Linked DNA regions of Paracoccus pantotrophus. The protein of the gene in region 1 interacts with the protein of each later gene in a pairwise test. Links are inferred from orthologs where the notes say so. Each region holds a gene or a part of one and is shown on either strand. Other genes may lie near its edges.

Evidence for each region.
Region 2: the proteins of ESD82_RS13385 (region 1) and mobA interact in binary tests that used the Escherichia coli proteins (3 or more experiments, as listed by UniProt). The link is inferred for Paracoccus pantotrophus from one-to-one orthologs.

Annotation. Positions count from the first base shown.
Region 1 is NZ_CP044426.1:599,733-604,103, forward strand. Bases 763-3,539 are described here. They hold ESD82_RS13385 (molybdopterin molybdotransferase MoeA), read right to left. Parts: upstream 2,849-3,539; coding sequence 1,676-2,848; downstream 763-1,675. Other genes in these bases: lexA (transcriptional repressor LexA), read right to left, coding at 866-1,564; moaC (cyclic pyranopterin monophosphate synthase MoaC), read right to left, coding at 2,860-3,333; trpC (indole-3-glycerol phosphate synthase TrpC), read right to left, coding at 3,330-3,539. Outside these bases: ESD82_RS13375 (D-alanyl-D-alanine carboxypeptidase family protein), read right to left, coding at 1-760; more of trpC, read right to left, coding at 3,540-4,121; ESD82_RS13400 (uracil-DNA glycosylase), read right to left, coding at 4,131-4,371. UniProt on the Escherichia coli protein: Catalyzes the insertion of molybdate into adenylated molybdopterin with the concomitant release of AMP.
Region 2 is NZ_CP044426.1:2,155,826-2,159,833, forward strand. Bases 69-3,067 are described here. They hold mobA (molybdenum cofactor guanylyltransferase MobA), read right to left. Parts: upstream 1,870-3,067; coding sequence 1,267-1,869; downstream 69-1,266. Other genes in these bases: ESD82_RS21165 (ABC transporter permease), read left to right, coding at 539-1,270; ESD82_RS21175 (hypothetical protein), read right to left, coding at 1,866-2,462; ESD82_RS21180 (ABC transporter permease), read right to left, coding at 2,459-3,067. Outside these bases: more of ESD82_RS21180, read right to left, coding at 3,068-3,295; ESD82_RS21185 (ABC transporter ATP-binding protein), read right to left, coding at 3,292-4,008. UniProt on the Escherichia coli protein: Transfers a GMP moiety from GTP to Mo-molybdopterin (Mo-MPT) cofactor (Moco or molybdenum cofactor) to form Mo-molybdopterin guanine dinucleotide (Mo-MGD) cofactor.

The sequences.
Region 1 (4,371 bases):
TTTCACTGGGCAGGCCGGTGATGACGAAGACGATGCGCCGGTCGCCCTGTACGGCCGAGCCGACAAGCCCGTAGCCCGCCTCCTGCGTGTGCCCGGTCTTCAGCCCGTCGGCCTTCCAGTCGCCGGTTCCAAGCCGCAGCAAGGGGTTGCGGTTGCCCGCATTCGAGGGCACCCGCCCCTTGTAGTTGTATTCGGTAAGGGCGAAGTTCTTGTAGAGTTCCGGGAACTCGGTGATCAGCCGGGTGGCGAGCAGGCCCAGGTCGTGCATCGACATCCGGTGCTGGGGATCCGGCCAGCCCGAGGCGTTGACGAAATGCGAGTTCGTCATGCCCAGCTGCCGGGCGCGCTCGTTCATCAGCCGGGCAAAGGCTTCTTCGGTCCCGGCCAGCCCCTCGGCCACGACGACGCAGGCATCATTGCCCGAATTGATGATGATGCCGTGGATCAGATCCTCGACCGTCGGCCGATCTGCCGGTTCGACGAACATCTTCGACCCACCCATCTGCCAGGCCTTGGTCGAGACGGGAAAGGTCGTGTCCATCGCCACCCGACCGTCGTGCAGTGCCTCGAACAGCATGTTCAGGGTCATCAGCTTGGACATGGAGGCCGGCGGCAACGGCTCGTCGGCGTTCTTTTCCATCAGCACGGTGCCGGTCGCCACGTCATAGACCCAGGCTGCACGGGCCGTGGTGTCGAAGGCCTGCGCCGGCAGCGCAAGCAGCATGGCCAGAGCGAAGATGCGGAACGTCAGTGCGCGCATGGATTATCCTTGACCTGTCGCCTTTGGCCCATGGTTATCCCAGCCGGCCGAGACCCGCAACGCCGCCCGGCGATCTGTGCCGCGCAAGTGAACGGTGGTCGCCGCCTAATAGCTGCGGATCAGCCCCACCAGCCGGCCCTGGATCCGGACCTTGTCCTCGGGCAGCATGCGGGTTTCGTAAGCCGGGTTTGCGGCTTCCAGCGCGATCATGCCCCCCTTGCGGCGATAACGTTTCAGCGTGGCTTCGAAACCCTCGATCAGCGCCACCACGATATCGCCGTTTTCGGCCGCGTCCTGTTCGCGGATCACCACCACGTCGCCGTCGTTGATCCCGGCCTCGATCATCGAATCGCCGCGCACCTCAAGCGCGTAATGACGATCCTGGCCCGAGAGCATCGAGCCGGGCACGGCGATGTGATGTGAGATTTCCGAGATCGCCTCGATCGGGACGCCGGCGGCGATGCGGCCCATCACCGGCAATTCGATGGCCGAGACGGAGACGTCCATGGCGCCGCGCGGCAGGGGAGCGGGACGGTCGGGAACCACCCCTTCGATCACGCGGGGCTGGAAGCCCGGACCCTTGCTGAGGCTGTCGGGCAGGCGGACGATTTCCAGCGCGCGGGCGCGATGCGGCAGGCGGCGGATGAACCCGCGTTCTTCAAGGGCGGTCACGAGGCGATGTATTCCCGATTTCGAGCGCAGGTCCAGCGCGAGCTTCATTTCGTCGAAGGACGGCGGCACCCCGTCGCGAGCCATCCGCGCCTGAATGAATTCAAGAAGCTGGATCTGTTTCTTCGTCAGCATGCTCTGCCCCCGATCTGCTGCGGCCGCCATCATGTTCATCGAATGTTCTAGCGCGCCCCGTCCCATGCGTCAATCGTTATGGCGATTCGGGTAAATTTCCGGTTAACCGGGCTAGAGCGGCAGGTAGCCCATGCGCTCGCCGGCCCGGCGTGCCGGGTCGTGTGCGGGACGGATCAGCAGCGCGTCGGCCTCGGCCAGAAGCCAGAGCCGGGCGGAATCCTGGTCGCCGAAGGGCTCGATCCGGGGCAGTGTCTCGCCGGGGGCGAGGCGGGCGCGCAGATAGTGCTGCCGGTCGCCCTCGGGCGGCAGGTCGCGGGCGAGCGTCGCCTGCAAGGGCTCGGGCCCCGCCGGCAGGCCCTGCATGGCCCGGATCAGCGGCTGCATGAAGAGTTTCGCGCAAACCACGGCAGAAACGGGGTTTCCGGGCAGGCCCAGCATGGCGGCGAGGCCGATCCGCCCGGCCATCAGCGGCTTGCCCGGCCGCATGGCCAGCTTGTAGAAGGCCCGCTCCATGCCGAGATCGGCCGCCACCTTGCCGATCAGGTCGTGATCGCCCACCGAGGCGCCGCCGATGGTTACGATCAGGTCGCCCCCTTGGGCCTGGGCAAAGCGGTCGCGCAGGCTTTGTTCGGTGTCGCGGGCGAGCGGCAGGATGACGGGATCGGCCCCGGCTTCGCGCGCCAATGCCGCGATGGCGAGGTCGTTCGAGCTGATGATCTGGCCCGGCGCAGGCTCGGAGCCGGGGGGAACCAGTTCGTCGCCGCCGGCCAGGACGGCGACGCGCGGGCGGCGCGCGACCGTCACCTGCGGCACGTTCATTGCCGCGATGAGTGCCAGATCGGCGGGGCGCAAGGGGCGCCGCGGCAGAAACTCGGAGCCTTGTGCGAAATCATTGCCCTTGGCGCGGATATTACGACCGTGGCCGGGCTCGGCCACCGTGATGTGGTCGCCTTCGCGCACCACCAGCTCCTGCATGACCACGCGGTCGTAGCCTCCGGGAACCGGCGCGCCGGTGAAGATGCGGATGGCGCTGCCGGGGTGCGTTTCGCCGGCATAGGGCTGGCCGGCGGCGGCGGTGCCGATTACCGGCAAGGGGCCGGGCAGGTCGGCCGAGCGCAGCGCATAGCCGTCCATGGCCGAGGCGTCGAAGGGCGGCTGCGTCAGCCGGGCCACGGCGGGCGCCAGCAGCGCGCGGCCAAGCGCCTCGGCCAGCGCCACCTGCTCTGGCTCGGGGGCGGGTGCAAGGGCCAGGACGCGGGCGCGGGCTTCTTCGACGCTGATCATGGGTTCCCCCTTCAGGGTGCGGCGCGGAACGGGCCGGATTTGCCGCCGGTCTTGGACAGCAGGCGGATGCCTTCGATCCGCATGTCCTTCTGCGCGGCCTTGAGCATGTCATAGACGGTCAGGCAGGCGGTCGAGACGGCGGTCAGCGCCTCCATCTCGACCCCGGTCTTGCCGGCGGTGCGAACGGTGGCGGTGACGCGGATGCCGGGCAGGGCGGGGTCGGCCGCCAGATCGACCGAGACCTTGGTGATCGGCAGCGGGTGGCACAGCGGGATCAGCTCGGCGGTGCGCTTGGCGCCCATGATGCCGGCCAGCCGCGCCACGCCCATCACGTCGCCCTTGGCCGCGCCGCCCTGCGCCAGCACCAGCGTTTCGGGGGCCATGATCACCATGCCCTCGGCCACCGCCTCGCGCGCGGTCTCGGGCTTGTCCGAGACATCGACCATATGCGCCTGGCCCTGGGCGTCGAAATGCGTCAGGCTCATGCGGCAAGACCCAGGATCTGGCGGGTGGCGCCGGTCACGTCCGGCTGGCGCATCAGGCTTTCGCCGATCAGGAAGCGCCTGACCCCGGCCCCGGCCATGCGGTTCAGGTCGGCAGGCGTGAACAGCCCGCTCTCGCAGACCAGGTCGCGATCCGCGGGCACATGCGGCGCCAGGTCCAGCGTCACCTCCAGGCTGACCTCGAAGGTCTTCAGGTTGCGGTTGTTCACCCCGATCAGCGGCGACTTCAGGCGTAGCGCGCGGTCGAGTTCGGCGCGGTCATGCACCTCGACCAGCGCGTCCATGCCCCAGTGGAAGGCCGCATCCTCAAGCTCGGCGGCCAAGGTGTCGTCGACCGAGGCCATGATGATCAGGATACAATCGGCACCCCAGGCGCGGGCCTCGGCCACCTGATAGGTGTCGTAGAGGAAGTCCTTGCGCAGCGCCGGCAGGGCGCAGGCATCGCGCGCGGCGGTGAGGAATTCGGGCGCGCCCTGGAAGCTGGGGGCGTCGGTCAGCACCGAAAGGCAGGCCGCCCCCCCGGCCTCATAGGCGCGGGCCAGCGAGGGCGGGTCGAAATCCGGTCGGATCAACCCCTTGGAGGGGCTGGCCTTCTTGATCTCGGCGATCAGCGCATGGCCTTGCCCGGCCTTGTCGGCCAGCGCGCGGGCAAAGCCGCGGGGGGGCGAGGCTTCGCGGGCCGCGGCCTCGATGCCCGACAGCGGCCGGGCGGCCTTGGCGGCGGCGATTTCTTCCAGCTTGTAGGCCTTGATGCGGTCGAGAATATCCATGACGTCGGTTTACCCCGCGGCGGCGGTTTCGGAAAGGGCCCAGTCGATCACCGGCTCGCCCCGCGACCGCAGCCAGTCGTTGACCCGGCCGAAGGGGCGCGAGCCGAAGAAGCCGCGCCGCGCCGATAGCGGTGAGGGATGGGCGCTTTCGATCACCAGATCCTGCGGACGCGGCAGCCCGGCCAGCGCCTTTTGCGCGTGGCCGCCCCAGAGGATGAAGGTCAGCGGGCGCTCGGCCTGCGCGCGGGCG
Region 2 (4,008 bases), 1.6 Mb from region 1 along the record:
ACCGGCAATGTCACGCTGGGCGCGCGCCTGCGCGGCACGCTGCGGGCTTCTTTCTTGTCCAAATATCCCGGGGGACGCCCATCCGGCCCCATCGAGGGGCCGGATGGGCGGGGGCAGAGCCCCCGGCCGACCCCGCCACCCGCGCGGCCCGTCTGATCAAGGCCGTGGGCCTGGCCGACCGCGCCCATCACCTGCCCGCCAACCTGTCGGGCGGCCAGCGCCAGCGCACAGCCCTGGCCCGGACGCTGTTCGAGGACCGGCCGCTGGTGCTGCTGGACGAGCCCTTTTCGGCGCTGGACGCGCGCACGCGGGCGCAGATGCAGGATCTCGCGGCGCGGCTGCTCGACGACCGCACGGTGCTCCTGGTCACGCATGACCCCGCCGAGGCCGCGCGGCTCGGCGACCGCATCCTGCTCTTGCGCGGGACGGGGCTGACCGAATGGCCCCGGCCCGCCCCGCGCCCGAAAGGCGCCGCCCGGCCCTATGACGCGCCCGAGGTGCTGGCGCTGCAAGCCGAGCTGATGCGGGGGATGATGGCATGAGAACCGTCGTGACCCTGGCCGTCACCATCCTGGCCCTGTGGCAGGGGGTGATCTGGCTGGCCGGCATGCCGCCCTTCCTGCTGCCCTCGCCGCTGGCCGTGACCGAGGCGCTGTGGCTGAACCGGGCCGAGATCGCCCGCCATGCCGGCTTCACCCTGACCGAGGTGATGCTGGGCTTCATCCTCGGCTCCACGCTCGGCGCCGCTCTCGCGGTGGCGATGGGGTTCTCGCAGAGGCTGGCCGACGTGCTGCGGCCGATCCTGACCTTTAGCCAGACCATCCCGGTCTTTGCGCTCGCGCCGATCCTGACGCTGTGGCTGGGTTTCGGCATGGCGCCCAAGATCGCCATGACCGTGCTGATCGTGTTCTTCCCGGTGGCCAGCGCCTTCCTGGACGGGCTGATGCGCACGCCGCAGGCGGCGCTGGACCTGGCGCAGGTCATGGGCGCCGGCCGCATCCGCATCATGCGCCACCTGCGCATCCCGGCGGCGCTGCCCAGCCTGGCCACCGGGCTGCGGCTGGCGGCGGTCTATGCGCCCATCGGCGCGGTGATCGGCGAATGGGTCGGCGGCGCGCGCGGCCTGGGCGCGCTGATGATCCATGCCAACGGCCGGATGAAGACCGACCTGGTCTTTGCCGCGCTGCTGGTCTTGTCGGTGATGACGGTGATCTTCGCCAGGGCGGTGGCCATCGCGCTGCACCGGCTGCTCAGCCGCTACGGCGTCTAGAGCAGGCGCGCGGCGCGGGCCAGATCCTCGGGAGTGTTGAGGTTCAGGAACGGGTCCAGGGGGCGGCTGTCGAACACCGCCCGCCCCGGATCATGCGCGGCCGCGAACTGGCCGATCCGGTGCAGCCCCGATTCCAGCGCCTCGCGCAACTCCCCGCGCAGCGCGACCGGCCAGAGCGCGCAGGTCGGATGGTCGCGCAACTGCCCGCTGTCATCCGGGCTTGCGGCGATGGCCATGCCCGAGCGGCCGGCCGCCTCGCGCAGCCGATGCACCAGATCCTCGGGCAGAAAGGGCGTGTCGACGCTGACGCTGACCACGCTCTGGGCGCCCTCGCCCGCCGCCCATTCCATGCCGGCCAGGACCCCGGCCAAGGGCCCGGCGAAGCCGCCGATGCCGTCGGCGATCACCGGCAGCCCATAGGCCGCGAATTGCTCCGCCTCGCCATTGGCGTTGAGCGCCAGCATCCCGCATTGCGGCGCAAGCCGCGCGATCACCCGCGACAGCAGGGTCTCTCCCGCCAGCATCCGCAGCGCCTTGTTGCCGCCGCCCATGCGGCGCGACAGGCCCCCGGCCAGGATGACGGCGGGAACCGGGTTCATCGCAGCCCCGCCGCGATGGCGCGGGCCAGCGCGAACACCCGCTGCTCCAGGATCACCGGCGTCTCGCAGACATAGGTCAGGGCCTGCTGGCGGTCCTGGAAGATGCGCATGTCCCAGTCGAGCCGCTCTTCCTCGGCGTCGATGGCGTCGAAATCGGGCGTTTCTGCCTTTTGCATCTGTTCCATCTTGGCACGGTGATCCTCGATCCTTTGTGCCAGATCGACCTGCTTGTGGCCATAGCGCGCGATACCGGCGATCAGCGCCGCGCGATGCGGCTCGATCCGGTCGAAGATCGCCACCATCAGCGCCGTCAGCTTCTGGTTGTCGGCATCCCTGGCAAATTCGGCGATCTCGGCCTCGGCCTCGGCCAGCGGCAGGCGGCGCTGCTCCAGCCGGTCGGCCAGGGCGGCGATCTCGGGCGTGCGGGCCAGCTCGCGCGCGGCCTCGTCCGGCTCGGGCCCGCTCCACATCTGGCCCAGCGACAGGTGCGGCTGCTTGCGCTGCACGCAGGGCCAGTCGGGATCGGTGCCGTTTTCCGCCCGCGCCGCGCCGGCACCGGCGGCCAGGCAAAGCGCCAGAACCAGGTATCTCATGCTCCCCCCTTTCGCCGGGCCCAGAGCCCCTTGGCCGGATCATACATGATGACGGCCCCTGCAAAGAACAGGATCAGGCAACCCGACACCACCAAGAAGGACAGAAGATCGAAGCGCGCGTAAAGGGCAAAGCGGATCAACTCCACCGCATGGGTGAAGGGATTGGCCGCGCAGATGTCGTGCAGCAGCGGCGAGCTTTCGTTCATCCGCCACAGCGGGTAAAGCGCGCTGGAGGCGAAAAACATCGGGAAGATGACGAAATTCATCACGCCCGCGAAGTTTTCCAGCTGGCGGATGGCCGAGGACAGGAACAGCCCCATCGCCCCCAGCATCAGCCCCGACAGGAACAGCGCCGGCAGCACCGCCAGATAGCCGACGGGCGGCGGCTCGACCCGCCAGAACCAGGCGATGACCAGGAAGGCATAGACCTGGATGATCGACACGATCACCCCGGCGACCAGCTTGCTGGCCAGCAGGAACCAGCGCGGAAACGGGCTGACCAGCAGGGTGCGCATCGCCCCCGTCTCGCGGTCATGCACCATCGAGAGCGAGCTTTGCATGCCGTTGAACAGCTGGATCATCGCGCAAAGGCCGGGGGTCACATAGACCTCGTAAAGCACATAGGTCTGGTAGGGCGGCGTGATCGACAGGCCCAGCACGGCGCGAAACCCGGCGGCAAAGATGAACAGCCAGACCAGCGGCCGCACCAGCGCCGCCAGGAAACGGCCGCGCTGGTTGACGAAGCGCAGGGTCTCGCGCCGGGCAATGCCCAGGAAAGCGGTCAGCCACATGCGCGGGGTCAGGCGCGGTCCGGCCGGGTGGCGCGCGCTCATACCTGTTCCCCCGTCAGGCGCAGGAAGGTCGCGGTCAGGTCGTCGCCGCCGATGGCGCCGGCATTGCCGCGGGCCAGCACCTCGCCCTTGTGCAGGATGACCAGCCCGTCCTCGGGGCGGATCTCGTCCAGGATATGCGTGGCCCAGAGCGCCGAGACCCCGCCGCGGGTCAGCCCACGGGTCAGCGCCACCACCTCGGCGCGGGATTTCACGTCAAGCCCGACGGTCGGCTCGTCCAGCAGCAGGATCTCGGGGCGGTGGATCAGGGCGCGGGCGATCTCGGCCCGGCGTTGCTGGCCGCCCGACAGCGCCGAGACCCTGGCATGCAGCCGGTCCGACAGATCGACCTGCGCCAGCACCTCGATGCTGCGCGCCCGCGCCTCGCGCCGCGGGATGCCGTGCAGCGCGGCGTGATAGTCCAGGTTCTGCGCCACGGTCAGGTCGGCGTCCAGCGCGCGGGACTGGAACACCACCCCCAGCCGCGCCAGCGCCGCACCGGGCTGGCGGCGCAGGTCGTGGCCCGCCACCTCGATCCGGCCCGAGCGGTTGTCGTAAAGCCGGGTGATCAGCGAGAACAGCGTGGTCTTGCCGGCGCCGTTCACCCCCAGCAGCGCGGTGAAGCCGCCGCGCGGCACGGTCAGCGACACATCCTTCAGCGCGGGGAAGCGGCCGAAACTGTGGCTGACATGCTGGATGGAAAGCGCGTCCTGCGG